2 regions of the Halorhodospira sp. 9621 genome follow, and region 2 is predicted to be linked to the other one. Evidence: riboswitches for the same ligand, from Rfam matches in the RefSeq annotation. Region 2 holds a riboswitch; the other holds the start of a gene.
The links. A riboswitch is a leader RNA that binds a small molecule or an ion and turns the genes downstream of it on or off. The one in region 2 is predicted to bind cobalamin.

Region 1: linked by a shared signal. The riboswitch ahead of LRF89_RS01435 (ABC transporter substrate-binding protein) and the one ahead of LRF89_RS04300 (TonB-dependent receptor domain-containing protein) in region 2 are both predicted to bind cobalamin.

The regions. Positions count from the first base shown of each region.
Region 1 is NZ_JAJNRD010000002.1:34,997-42,164, reverse strand. Features, by position in the region: gene LRF89_RS01455 (GGDEF domain-containing protein) at 1-934, opposite strand, end outside; gene LRF89_RS01450 (HD-GYP domain-containing protein) at 960-2,129, opposite strand; gene LRF89_RS01445 (class I SAM-dependent methyltransferase) at 2,247-2,804, shown strand; gene LRF89_RS01440 (HD-GYP domain-containing protein) at 2,806-3,981, opposite strand; cobalamin riboswitch at 4,222-4,394, shown strand; gene LRF89_RS01435 (ABC transporter substrate-binding protein) at 4,536-5,651, shown strand; gene LRF89_RS01430 (FecCD family ABC transporter permease) at 5,644-6,735, shown strand; gene LRF89_RS01425 (ABC transporter ATP-binding protein) at 6,732-7,168, shown strand, end outside.
Region 2 is NZ_JAJNRD010000005.1:85,489-92,656, reverse strand. Features, by position in the region: gene LRF89_RS04310 (cobalamin-binding protein) at 1-8, opposite strand, end outside; gene LRF89_RS04305 (cob(I)yrinic acid a,c-diamide adenosyltransferase) at 49-618, opposite strand; gene LRF89_RS04300 (TonB-dependent receptor domain-containing protein) at 759-2,603, opposite strand; cobalamin riboswitch at 2,737-2,974, opposite strand; gene LRF89_RS04295 (cobalt-precorrin-6A reductase) at 3,074-3,829, shown strand; cobalamin riboswitch at 3,887-4,128, shown strand; gene LRF89_RS04290 (TonB-dependent receptor plug domain-containing protein) at 4,341-6,314, shown strand; gene LRF89_RS04285 (cobalt-precorrin-5B (C(1))-methyltransferase) at 6,317-7,168, shown strand, end outside.

The DNA of each region.
Region 1 (7,168 bases), on a different contig from region 2:
CACCGTAGCGGAAGGGGTGCCCGCCCGCGCCGACCCGGCCGATGCTTGCCGCCACCCGGCGCAGCACCTGGTCGCCGACTTCGTGCCCGTGGGTGTCGTTGAAGGACTTGAAGTGGTCGACGTCGGTCATGGCGATGGCGTAGCTTCCGCTCAGTCCCTGCGTCAGGCTGTCCATGGCGCGCCGGTTCGGTAGGCCGGTGAGTCCGTCGCGGAACGCCATGCGGTGGGCTTCCTGTAAAACGGCGACAAGCAGGAGGAAGAGGGCAACCGCGCCCAGCAGGGTGGGCAGCACCAGCTCGCCGCCCCTTGCAAGGGCCAGTTCCAGGCCGAGGGTGGTGGTCAGCAGCGCGCTGAAAGCGCCCACGTGGGCCGGGGTGGGGTCGAGCAGGGCCCACAGGAGCAGGCTCGCGGCGGCCAGCGCGGCGAGCAGCAGGCCCTGTTCGGGCAGGCTGCTCCAGTCGGCCAAGCCAAGCGGCAGGAAGGTGGTGGCGGCCAGTGCTTCCAGCCAGTCGGGCTGGTAGCGGAACAGGCCGAGGACGAGCAGGGCTTGCAGCGCCAGGGCGGCGCAGCGCCACAGCCCGGCTCGGCTGAGCAGGCCCCGGTCATCGAGCAGGGTCAGGATCAGGAGGTTGATCGGCAGCAGGATGGCGGCCGCCGTGACCCCGTGGGCCGGTGACGGCGCAACGCCGATCCCGCTGATGGCCAGGCTGATGGCGGCGGCCTGCAAGGCCAGGTTGGCGCGCCGGTAGAGCAGGGCCAGCACCGCCACCATGCCGCCGGCGATGGCGAGGAACTCGAACGAGTGGGCCTCCAGCAACGCGATCGCCGGGCGCGGGAAGGGGGCGTCAAGCAGGACGATCCAGGCCGCCAGGGCGGCCAGGAACAGCAGGTGAAGCAGCCAGGCGGAACTGAGCAGGCGTTGCACGGCGGCCATTGCGTCTCCATCCGGGGCGCGCAGCTCAGGAATCGTAGCCCCACAGCGAGGCGAGCTGGAAGCGCTGTGCCAGCTGATGGGTGGGCTCCAGTGAGTCGACGTTGGGCATGTCCGGCTGGCTGGTGTCGCGATAGAGCGGTCGTGCCGTGGGCTGGCCGTTGGCCTTGATCAGGACGGCCACGACCGGGTTGGCGCCGCGGTTGCCGCGCTGGATGACGACGCCGCGCTCGCCGCTGTCCAGGGCGACGAAACTGCCTGCCGGATAGATCCCGATGGTCTGGATCAACCCGGAGAGGATGTCGCGGTCGTAGATCCGGCCACTCTGATTCATCAGCTCGAGCAGGGTCTCGCGGACCGCCGTGGCAGGCCGGTAGACACGGTTGCTGATCATCGCCAGATAGGTGTCGGCGATGGTCAGGAGCCGCGCCCCGCGGCAGATTTGAGTACCGTGCAGGCCCGCCGGGTAGCCGCTGCCGTCGAGCCGTTCGTGGTGCTCGGCGACGACCCGGAGCCAGATCGGGTCCTCGACCCCGGCTGCCGACAGGCGTTCCACCGAGCGCAACGGGTGCTCTTCCAGGTCCCTGCGCTGGGCGTCGTCGAGTGGTGCACTCTGGCGATCAAGGCCATCCTGCGTCTCGAGCATACCGATGTTCGCCGAGAGGGCGGCGAGGACGATGGAACGCCGCTCGCTGTCCGGGATGTCCAACTGGCTGCCAACGACATCGCAAAGGATCGCCTGGCGGATCGGGTGGCGGATCGAGTAGGCGAACGCCTCGTCGAGGTGGGCAGCCCCGATGGCCGCATCGGCGTCGCGCTCGACCAGGTCGCCGATACGGCTGGCGAGGTGGTCGAGGCGACGCAGGAAGCGGTCGTTATCCTCGCCCAGCCACTTGAAGGTCTCCTGCAGCGCGCGGGAGATCTGATAGATCAGGTCGAAGGGGTTGCGGAAAGCGGCCAAGGCGAGCTCGCGCCGCCGCGAGACCCCGCCGGTCTCTTGACGCCGGGCGGCCACGTGGTAGGGCGTCCGGCCGATCTGCAGGAGCCGCTCCAGCTGCTCGCGGGAGCGCAGAATCGAGCCGCGCCGCAGCAGTAGGTGCCCGTAGGCGTCCTCGATGTCGTAGGGCACGGGCTTTCCGAGCGCCAGGTCGTCGGCTTGAACGGTGGCCCGCTTGGTGGGGATGGCCCGCTGGTTCATGGTCTCAGGCTCGTTGTCCGGCTCCGACCATTCTACCAGCCTATGCGTGGGTATACGCCCGCGGAACGAACCGGCCCTGGGCGGGGCTGTGCGAGACTCCATGGAGGAACGGTGTTTTTGGAGGCGTTGATTCTTGTCGTCATGCTGGGGGGCATGCTGCTGATCGTCGGCTACACGGTGGTCACGGGCATCTCGCCGCTGCCCTCCACACGTCTGGGGCAGGAGTTGGTGATTGCTGCGCTACCGGACGAGCTCGAGGGAACGGTGATCGAGGCTGGCTCTGGATGGGGCGGGCTGGCCCGGGCGGTGGGGCGACGGTGCCCGCGGGCCCGGGTGATCGGGTACGAGCTCTCGCCGCTGCCGTGGTTGTTCGCCTGCCTGCTGCAGTGGATCCGGCCGGTGCCCAATGTCGAATTCCGGCGCCGCGACCTGCGCCAGGTGTCCTTCCGTGATGCCCGTGCGGTGGTTTGCTATCTGCACCTTGAGGCGATTCGCGAGCTCGAGCCGCGATGGCGCCGGGAGTTGCCCGCCGGGGCGCTGGTGGTGAGCAACACGTTCCGCATCCCGGGCTGGCAACCGTGCGCCGTGCACCGGCCGCCCGTGCGCCTGGACGCCCCGGTCTATCTCTACCGGATTCCGCGGGCCTGTCGCGCTCGTTTGGACGTGTGCGGCTAGCTCAGCGGTGGCCGTGGCGCTGTCTGATCGCCTCGATCTCGGCGCCCCGGCGCAGGAAAGCCTCCACGCACTCCCCGCACAGCTTGCCCGCCTTTGCCTCGGCTCGCAGGGTCTCGGCAGCCTCGGCGAAACCCCAAGGCCGTTTGTAGGGGCGCTCGCTGGTCAGGGCGTCGAAGACGTCGGCGACGGCCACAATGCGCCCCTCCAGCGGGATCTGCTCGCCGCGTGCACCGGTCGGATACCCGCTGCCGTCAAGGCGCTCGTGGTGGTAGGCGACGATGTTGCGCATGATGGCCGCCCGCCGGTCCTCGCTCAGCCCCAGCTCCTCGGTCATCGCCAGCACCATGGCCACGCCGCGGCTGACGTGCTCGCGCATCTGCGCGAACTCCTCGTCGGTGAGCCGGCCGGGCTTGAGCAGGATGCCGTCGGGGACGGCAATCTTGCCCACGTCATGCACCGGGGCGAACTGATAGACCATCTCGATGTATTCGTCGCCGAGACCGTGAGCTGCGGCCAGCTCCAGAGCGATCAGTCGGCTGTACTCCGCCATCCGGGCGAGGTGGCCACCGGTCTCGTCGTCCCGCGCACGGCCGAAGGCCATGGCCGTGCGCGCCGCGCCGCGCAGGGTCTGCGTGGTGCGGATGGAGGTGATGGCGAGCAAGCGGGCCAGGTCGATGTAAGGCGCCAGCCGCTCGACGACGGCCTCCGAGAAGTAGCCCGGCCGCCGGGAGTTGAGGAACAGGAAGCCGAAGAAATTCTCGTCGTGCTGCAGCGGCAGGATCATCCCGGCGCGCAACCCGCTCTCGCGGATGCTGACGGTGTGCGGTTTCGGGCTGGGGTGTTCCCGGTAGTCGTCGATGATGCGCACCTGCGGCGCCTCGGCCAGGGCGCGCAGGGTGGGGGCCTCGCCTAGCCGGGTCTCGTAGTGATCCAGGGGGCTGGGAGCATCGCCGCCGGCGCCGTAGGTCTTGAGACGGTTGGCGTCCGGTTCGTAGATGGCGACGGCGATGCGGTGGATCGCGCCGCCGGGCAGCGCTTGGTTGATATGGCAGCGCAGGCGTTCAAAGCGCTCGCTAAGGCGCAGGTGCGGTTCCTGGTCGCTCAGCGGCAGGGTATCCAGCGCGTCGGTGACTATGTCACCCGCCTGGGGGCAGGGTGAATTCGCGTCTGTGCCCATGACATCTCCGTCGGGGGGTCGGGAGGGGTCGCGGGCGTCCATACCCTTCTTTGATACTGCGCAATTGTGCCATAAAGTTCGAGGTTGTGGCCATCGGCCCGGCTGGGCGCCCGATCGGGCCGCGTTGACAGCTGCCCCGAGCCGGCCGTAAAGTCCAGCCTCCCCAGGTGACCTGGCAGTTACCATCGCTGCCGGGGCCGTTCCCCGCCGCGTGGTCCGCCCGACAGCGCCGGGGACGGTCGGGAAGTCGGTGCGCACTGCGGCCCGGGCGGGCGCAGGCAAGGCCGACGCTGTCCCCGCAACGGTAGGCGAGAGTGGGCGCTGCATCGCCACTGCATCCACGGTGTCCCTGGCACCCGGTGCGGGAAGGCGCGGCGCCCGGGGTTCGACCCCGCTCGCGAGCCCGGAGACCGGTCTGGGGGTCGCAGCCACACGGCGGGGAACCGTGCGTGGCGGTGACGGTAGCTTCAGCCGCGCCCTGTCCCAGCGCCACGGCGTGCCCGTTTCCGACCCGCTCCCCGCATGGCGTACTGGATCCAGTGACTGGAGGAGCCATGCACCGCAATCCATGCATCGCCCTCGTGGCCGGGGTCGGCCTTATCCTCGGCGGGTGTGGGGATGCCCTCGACGATGATCCGGATGGAGGGGGTGTCCGGGAAACCCGTGAGGTTGAGGATATGCTCGGCCGCAGCGTGGAGGTCCCGGAATCGGCCGAGCGGATCGCCACGGTCAATGTCGACGCCTTCCGCATGGCGCTCCACCTGGGGGTTGAGGAGCGCCTGGTGGGCATCCCGAGCGATATGTACGGCTCGCGTTTCTCCGAGGCGAAGCCCATCGAGGTCGAGGCCTTCGGGCGCCTTGACGAGGTGGCCATGGTCGGCGGCGGCCAGCCCGGTTCGGAGTTCAGTGCCGAGCGGGTGCTCGCCACGGAGCCGGATCTGTTTATCTACTGGGCCTTCAGCCGCGGTGATGACGATCAGGCGATGGCCGAACAGGCAGAACGCTACGAGCAACAGCTGGGCGTGCCAGTGGTGGCGCTGAACACCCTGGGCCGGGAGCGGGCGTCGCAGGAGGCCGTCGAGGAGCAGATCGAACAGGCCTACCGGCTCCTCGGCGAAGTGTCCGGTCGCGAGGAGCGGGCCGAAGAGCTGCTCGATTTCTACCACGCCACGGTCTCCGCCGTGCAGCAGCGGGTCGCTGGCGAGCAGCCGCCTCGGGTCTATCTGGCCCACCGGCGCAATCTCTACAACCACGTCTCCTTCTACTTCCCCGTCGAGCTGCTCGGTGCCGAGATGGTCACTGCCGGCCGTGCCGGCGACGATGGCGAGGTCAGTGCCGAGGAGCTGCTGAGCTGGGATCCCCAGCATATCCTCCTCCACACACCGTCCCGAGCGAGTCGCGTGGAACGCGCCGAGGTGCTCGACGATGAGCGCTTGTCCGGTGTAGCAGCCATCGAGGCGGAGCGTATCCACCGCTTCAAGGGCACCTACATGGGCTGGGACCTGGCGACGGGGTTGATCGATCTGGTGCACATGGCTCGCGTCCTCTACCCGGAGGCCATGGCAGGCGTCGATCTCCGCGACCGCGGCGAGGAGATTCTGGAGGTCTTCTACGGCGACCCCGGTCTCTACGACCGGCTCATGGAGCTCAGCAGCCTCGAGGATGGCTGAGTTGACCGTCGGCACCCCCGTCCGGCCGGCGCCACCGCGGGGCCTCATTGACGACTACACGCGCGCGATCCGGGCCAAGACGCTGGTGCTGCTCGGCCTGGCGGCAGCCCTGGTGGCTACGGCGGGCTTTGGCTTGGCGCTGGGCCCGATGGGCATCCCGCTGAGCGAGGTGGTGCAGGCGCTGGTGGCTCGCCCGCTCGGGGCGTCGTGGGTCAGCGCGCAGACCGAGAACGTGGTCTGGAACATCCGCCTGCCGCGCCTGGCCACCGCGATGGTGGCCGGCATGGGGCTGGCGCTCGGCGGCGTCATCCTGCAGAGCCTGCTGCGCAACCCCATGGCCTCGCCGTTCACCCTGGGGATCGCCTCGGGAGCCTCGCTGGGGGCGGCGCTGGCGATCATTTTCGGCTTCTCGGCCTTCGGTGTTTACGGCATCGTCGGCAACGCCTTCCTCTTCGCCATGGCGGTGTCCCTGCTCATCCTGCTCATCGGGCAGTGGAAGGGGGCGACGCCGATGAGCCTGATCCTCGCCGGCATTGCTCTGATGTACTTCTTCGGGGCGACCACGACGCTGCTGATCTACTTCGCTGATGCCGACGCCACCCGAGAGGTCATGTTCTGGAGCGTGGGCAGCCTCAGCCGCGCCGACTGGGAGAGCTTCGTATTCATCAGTGCGGCGCTGGTGGCGACCCTGCCGGTCTTCCTCTGGAAAAGCGGCGATCTGAACCGGTTGCTGCTCGGTGACGAGACCGCCACCAGCTTGGGGATCGCGGTCGGTCCGCTGCGCATCGGCCTGATGTTCCTGGTCGCCCTGTTGGTCGCGGTCACCGTGGCGTTCACCGGCGGGATCGGCTTCCTCGGTCTGGTGGCGCCGCACCTAGCGCGGCTTTTGATCGGCTCGGATCACCGCTTCCTGATCCCGGCCACTGCCCTGATTGGCGCCCTGCTGCTGACGCTGGCGGATCTGGTATCGCTGCACGCCTTTGAATCGGTGGTGTTGCCCGTGGGTGTGGTCACGGCGTTCATCGGTTCGCCGCTGTTCATCTATCTGATCCTGCGCCGCCGCGAGACGGGAGGGGGGGCGTGACGGCGACCGGGATCGAACTGCGCGGCGTGCGCTACGCCTATCGGCGCACCGAGGTGCTTCGTGGTGTCGACGCCCGCGTGGAAGCCGGCGAGGTGGTCGCCCTGATCGGGCCCAACGGCTCTGGCAAGAGCACGCTGCTCAAGTGCATCACCGGCATCCTGCGTCCGCGCCACGGGACCCTCACCATCGCCGGTGAGCCGGTGCAGGGGCAGCGGCAGGCGCGCATCGCCCGCCGGCTCTCCTACGTGGCGCAGACCGCCGATGCCGTCTACCCGCTGACCGTGCTCGAGAGTGTACTGCTCGGTCTGCGTCGGGCGAGCTGGCGGCACGATCCGGCGGACCTCGCCCGCGCCGAGGCTGTGCTCGAGCGTCTGGGTATGGCGGAGTTGGCGCAGGCGCCGCTGACCGAGATCAGCGGCGGGCAGCGGCAAAA
Region 2 (7,168 bases):
GCTGCCATCACGTGCGTCCACCTTGCCGCCGCGCCCACCATCGACACTTTACGCGGTCTCATCCGCCGCCCGCTGACCGGCCGGGCGCCAGAGCACCTCGCCGCCGTTCTCATAGCGGGAGAGGACCCGGGCAACCACGAAGAGCAGATCAGAGAGGCGGTTGAGGTAAGCCATCGACTCCGGCCGCACCGCCTCATGGTGACTGACCGCCACCACCTTGCGTTCCGCGCGCCGGCACACCGCCCGGGCGACGTGGCAATCCGCCGTGGCCCGGCCGCCACCGGGGAGGATGAACTCCTTGAGATACGGCAGCGAGTCGTTGAAGTAGGCCAACGCCGCATCCAGGCGGTCCACGGCGGCATCCGGGAACGCCTTGTGGCCGGGCACCGAAAGCTCGGCGCCCAGATCGAAGAGTTCATGCTGGACCTGTGCCAGGACGGGCGCCACGTCCTCGGGCAGTTCATGGGCCAGCAGACGCCCCAGGAAGCTGTTGAGCTCATCCACCTCGCCGACGGCCTCGACGCGGTGGCTGTCCTTGTCCACCCGCGACCCGTCACCGAGGCCCGTGCGGCCCTCATCACCGGTGCAGGTGGCGATCTTGGAAAGTCGGTTTCCCATGGTTTCCTTCCTACTCCTCTAGCGGGGCGGCGCACCCGCACAGTAACGCGCCCGGTGCCCTGCGGCACCCTACGCCCCGTGCGGGTGCCCCGCGAATCGGGGTCTGCAGTCGATGCATCCGCTCCATCGACACGCCCCGGTTAATGCTGATTGAAGTGCAGAGAGACGTAGACCGCCCGGCCCGGTTGGTTGTAGCCATCCGCGGTCTCGTAGTCCTTGTCCAGGGCGTTCTCCAGCGTCCCGCGCAGGGTCCACTCCGGGGTGATGGCGTAGCTGGTGCGCAGGTTCAGAAGGCCGTAGCCGGAGAGGCGCGTGTCGTTGGGCCGGTCGTCGTAGCTGCGCCCCCGCGCAAGAGCAGTGGCCCCCACCGAGAAGTCGCCAAGCTGCCGGTCGATATCCAGACGCGCCGATTCATTGGGCCGACGCGGCAGCTCATTCCCGGTATCTCTATCCTCGTGATCGAGGTAGGTAAAGGCGCCGGAGATCTGCCATTCCTGCCAGTGGGCACCCGCCTCCAGCTCGGCGCCGCGGATGCGGGCCTCGTCAACGTTGAAGGGTTGATCTTGGCCAGGCGCCACCTCTCGAGCGGCGATCAAATCATCAATTTCCGTCTGGAAAACGAGCGTATCCACATACACCCGTCTCCCCTGCCAGCGCGCACCTACCTCCGCCGAGACGGACTCTTCCGGAGTTAAGTCCGGATTACCAACCCAAGACGGGAAAGGAGAATAAAGCTCATTGAATGTCGGCGCTTTGAAGGCCGTCCCATAACTCGAACGAAGGCGGAGCCGATCCGTCGCATCGAACCCCCAGGCGACCTGGCCGGTGACGTTGTCGCCGTAGGCCTCGTTGTCGTCGTAGCGCAGGCTGCTGCCGAGATCATGGCGACCCAGGTCCAGCTCCAGCTGGGTGTAGGCGCCAGCGTTGTACCGGCTCGTTTCGTCGTAATCACTGGAGGTATCAACCTCTTCTTCACGCCAGTCCCCGCCGAAGGCCCAGACGTGCCCGGCGCCCCAATACAGCTCGTTCCGCCAACTCACCTCATGGCGCTCGGTGTAATGCCAGGACTCACCGCCACTACTGTCGAAGGTGTCCTGCTCGTCCTTCGCCTGGGAGACCGCCAGCTCGCTAAACCATCGGTCGGTTAGGTCCCCGCGGACACCGCCACGGAGGGCCTGGAAAACGTGGTCCGTCCAGTCCTCTTGGCCTGTGGCCCCATCGAATTCGCTCTGCCCCTTCGAACGGAACCCCGTCGCGAAGAGTTCGGCGCCGCCCGGCAACCGATGGCTGAAACGGCCGCTGAAGCTGGTGTTCTCAAAGCCGTCGGGATCCTTATCGCCCGCACCGTCCTGAACGTTGATCCCGTCCGTCTCGTAGTGGCTGGCCGAGAGCGCGTAGCGGCTCGCCGCGGTCCCGCCGGAGACGCCCACCCCGAATTCCTGAGTATTGAATGAGCCGGCGCCGCCAAAGGCGCGGAAGCGCGGCGGCCCCTCCTCCCCCTCGCGGGTAAACACCTGCACCACGCCGCCGATGGCATCGGCGCCGTAGACGCTGGTGCGCGGTCCGCGCACCACCTCGATGCGGTCGATCTCGGCCGGGGGCAGATACTGCCACGCTGCCCCGCCAAAAGTTGCCGAATTCATCGGCACCCCATCGACCAGCAGCAGGGTGTGGTCGGAGTTGGTGCCGCGCATGGAAAGGTTGGTGGTTTTGCCAAAAGGACCATTGCTCGTCAGGCCCGTGCCCGCCCGCCCCTGCAGCAGATCCGAGACCTGCCGCGGCTGCTGGCGGTCGATCTCGTCGCGGTCGATGACGGAGACGGAGGACAGGGATTCATCGACGGTCTGGGCCATCCGGGTCGGCGTGACCACGAGGGGGGCGAGTTGCGCCGACTCGCCGTCGGTATCGGCCATGGCCGGGACGCTGCTCACGATCAGGCCGGCCGCCACGCCCGCGGCGACCCGGCTGGTGGTGTTGCTGGACATAGTTTCCTCCCTTCCGCGCGCCACCCGCACGCGCGTCGGTTTGATTCCACCGCAGGGAGGAAGACAGGGATGGGGGAGGGATCGCGCTTGCGCCCGGCAAACGGTGGCCTGCCCCGGTCTGCCGCCTCCCGCGGCACCTGGGTTCCTTCAGGCCGGTCTCCGGGCTCGTGGGTGGGGTCGGTGACCCCGGGCGGATCGCCTTCCCGCAGGGCCCGCCGCCGAACGACGACGCCTTGCAGTGGCTTTGATGACCCGCCCCCCACCTACCGTTGCGGGGGCAGCGCCGGACTCGCCGCTGGGTGCGGCTGTACCGGTCTTCCCGTTTCACCCCGCCGCTGCTCGCGCGGGGCACCTGAGGAGCTTGGTACTCTAGGCAGCCCGAGCCTCGCCGTCAAACCGCCGCACCCCGGCGTCCAAAGGAGACGTGATGCAACGCCACCGAGTGGCACAGACCACTGCCCCGGCCCGCCATGGCGCCTGAGCCGCTGCGTATCCTGCTCCTCGGCGGTACCGGCGAGGCGCTGGCACTGGGCCAGGCGCTGGAGCAGGAACCCGGGATCGCCGCGGTCTATTCCGTGGCCGGGGTGACCCGCCGCCCCCGCCTCCCCCGGCTGGCGGTGCGCCGCGGGGGGTTCGGCGGCGTTGCCGGACTGGCCGAGTACCTGCGCCAGCACGGCGTGCACTGCCTGGTGGATGCCACCCACCCGTTCGCCGCCGGCATATCGGCCAACGCGGCGGCGGCCGCGCGGCAGACGGGGACGGCCCTGCTGGCGGTGCGCCGGCCAGCGTGGCAACCGGGCCCGGACGAGCAGTGGCACCGGGTGGCCGATATGGCCGCCGCCGCCCAGGCGCTGGGTCCGCAGCCGGGCCGGGTGCTGCTGACCATCGGCAATCAGGAGGTCCCGGCCTTCTGCGCCGCACCCCACCACCACTACTGGATCCGCTGCCTGGAGCCGCCGCAGCGGGTGCCGCCCGGGGCCCGAATCCTCTTCCAGCGCGGGCCGTTCCATTACACCGACGAGTGCCGCCTGCTCCGCGAGCACGGCATCGACACCCTGGTCACCAAGAACGCCGGCGGGGCCGCCACCCGCAGCAAACTGGATGCGGCCCGGGACTGCGGAGTCCGCATCGTGATGGTCGAGCGCCCGCCGGACCCGCCGGAGGCGGAGGTGGCCATCGACGTCGAGCAGGCGCTGGCGTGGCTTCGCCAAAAGCGGCGGCCCTGACAACCATCACTCTTTCCATAGATGAGTGGACGTTTACAGATCCAGGGGCGGCTGCTAACGTCCCTCGCGCTATTGGGTGCCCGCCGAGGACGCTGCGCCTCGCGGGTTAAACGGGAAGACCGGTTCAGCCGCACCCCGCGGCGAGTCCGGCGCTGCCCCCGCAACGGTAGGTGGGGGGCGGATCACTAGGCCACTGCAAGGCAACGTCGTTCGGCGGCGGGCCTTGCGGGAAGGCGATCCGCCCGGGGTCACCGACCCCACCCACAAGCCCGGAGACCGGCCCATGGCCAACCGGAAGACCGCGGGAGGCGGCGTGCCGGGACCGGGTTCCAGTGCTCACGGCGATTAGCCATAAGCCGTCCCAGGCTGCACGCAACTCGACCCCCGATTCGCTGACTCCCCGCGGTAGGCATTCACGAGCAATCGCGCACGGGCGGTGCGTGAAGGAGTCAGCATGGCTAGAGGAAAGCCCGTCACTCGGGCGTTGATAAGCGCCGCAACCCTCCCCCTGATGACAGCCCCCCAGGTCCACGCCACCGAAGAGGCCCCCACCCTCCTACCCGACCTGACCGTCACTGCAGCCACGCGCACCGAGCGCCAGGTCGAGCGCACGCCGGCGGCGACGGAGATCCTCTCCGGGGAAGACGTTCAAAGAAGCGGTGCGACTATGCTTGACGAAGCGCTTCGGGCCGAGTCAAGCATCTACACCGGAGCCGACAGCAATGCCTTCTCCATTCGCGGCGGCAAACGCGAGGACGTGCTGTATCTCGTCGATGGCCGCCGCATCGCGGGCACCTCCTCTCGGAGCCAGGTGCTCAACCGGATCCCGGTCAGTCACGTCGAGCGCATCGAGATCGTCAAAGGACCTGGCAGCGTGGTCTACGGCGCCGATGCGGTGGCCGGGGTCATCAACGTGATCACGCGACGGCCGGAGCCGGGCCTGGAAGGCGGCGTTTCCGCCCAGGCTGGGACGCCCACCGACGCGGATGGCGGCGAGCGCTATCAAGGGGGCCTCTACCTGGGCGGCGGCAGTCAAGATACACGCTTCCGACTCTTCGCCGACGCACTGGAGCGCAAGGTGTACTCGGAGAAGACCACCACTGAACCAGACGGAGGTGGCGCCCCATCTTCCCAAACCTTTGATCAAGATCTTCGCCCCTCCGCCGATGTGTACACCCTCCGCGGTGGCGTGACCCACTGGTTCACCGATCGCTTCAATATTGATCTCGAGGCCGGTTTCCTGACCGAGGAGCGGCAGGCGCGCCTCACTCAGGGCAGCGGCCCGGGCGGCATCAAAGAGTTTGCGGCCGTGGAGACCGAGGAGAGCGACCGACGTGACCTGGCGGCGACGGCGGAGTGGCTGGCCACCGAAACCCTGGAGCTGCGCTACCAGGCCTACGAGAGCCACTACGAATTTGACCGCGTCCGGTCGCACCTAGCCCCGCAAGACTTCATGTCGGACAACGCGGATAAGGATTTCGGCTTCCGCGAGGCGACCTTCACCGAGCGCGTCAACGACTTCCTGGCGCAATGGCAGCCGGCGCCCCGCCACACCGTACTGACGGGCCTCGAGCACAAGCAGCAGATCTACCAGGACCTCCAGCCAGAAGACGAACCCGAGCACGACCAGTGGGTGGGCGGCGGCTTCCTGCAGCATGAGTGGCAGGCCACGGACCGCCTGGATCTGGTCTACGGTGTCCGGCACGACGAGACCTCCACGGAGGCGGACAGCACCTCGCTGCAGGCCGGAGCGGTCTACCGCCTGGCCCCCGAAGCCCGACTGCGCGCCCAGTACGCGGAGGGCTTCAAGCTGCCCGAGCTGCGGTCCTTCCACGTCGACACGGAGGACGGTCAGGGTCGCGAAGTTCGCGGCGCCTACGTGATAGATGAAGATGTCGGCAAGGACGAGCGGCACGAACTCGATCCGGAAAGCAGTCGCAACTACGAACTCGGCATCGCCGGCGATCTGGACCTGCACAGAGATGTCACGGCGTTCTACGACATCGGATTGTTCTACACCGAGTACGACGATCGCATCGGGCGGGCACCTGGCAACGGTTACCAAACCTTCAAAAACGTCGACAATGCGCGCAGTCAGGGAACCGAACTCCAGTTCGGTGTCGCCTTCGACCCGCAACTGGAGCTGAGCCTGGCGGCCACCTACCTCGACGCCATCGACCGCGACAGTCGGGAGACCCTTCCCGACACACCCGAATGGACGGCGGTGGCGAAGGCCCTGTGGACCCCGACGGACCCACTGGAGCTCCAGCTGCGGACCCGTTACGTGGATGAGGTCTCCGATGGCAACGACGACTGGGACAGCGCCTACACCCTCACCAGCCTGGACGTCGGCTATGCGCCCGCGGCCTGGGATGGGCTCAGGCTCCAGGGCGGCATCGAGAATCTGTTCGATGAGAGCAACGACTCCTCCCTCGAAACCGACCCGGGGCGCTTCGCCCGTGCGGGGGTACGGTATGATTTCTAGCTATGAGTCAGGATGCCTCCCAGCCGGCTGATCCCAAGGCCGGCACCGCCCTGCGCCGCGGCTGGACCACCGGCGCCTGCGCCGCCGCCGCGGCACGGGCGGCCTTCACGGGGCTGATCAGCGGCGCCTTCCCGGATCCGGTCACCGTCCGCCTGCCGCGGGAACGCGCCCCGGCCTTCGCCTTGGCCGCTCAGGCCTGCGGCGACGGCTGGGCGCGAGCCGGCGTCATCAAGGACGCCGGCGACGACCCGGACGTCACCCACGGCGCCCTGGTCTCGGTGACCGCACGCCCCGGCGCACCGGGCGGCGGGGTGCGGCTGCGCGCCGGCCCCGGCGTGGGCACGGTGCGCCGCAGCGGTCTGCCCGTCGCCGCCGGCGAGCCAGCGATCAACCCCGGTCCGCGGGGCTACATCGAGCAGGGTATCCGCGAGGCGGCGGCCGAGCTGTCGGTGCCGGCCGACGTCACCCTGGAGGTCGCCATCGAAGACGGGGAACGCCTGGCGGCGCAGACCCTCAACCCGCGATTGGGGATCGAGGGCGGGCTGTCGGTGCTCGGCACCACCGGGGTGCTGGTGCCCTTTTCCTGCGCCGCCTGGATCGACGCCATCCAGCGCGGCATCGACGTGGCCCGGGCCGCCGGGCTCGGGCATGTGGCCGGGAGCACCGGACGCACCTCGGAGCAGGCGGTGCAGGCCTACCACGGGCTCCCGGACGAGGCGCTGATCGACATGGGCGATTTCGTGGGCGGGATGGTCAAGTACCTGCGCCGGCACCCGGTACCGCGGATCACCATCGCCGGCGGCATGGCCAAGATCACCAAGCTCGCCCAGGGCTTTCTCGATGTGCATTCGCGC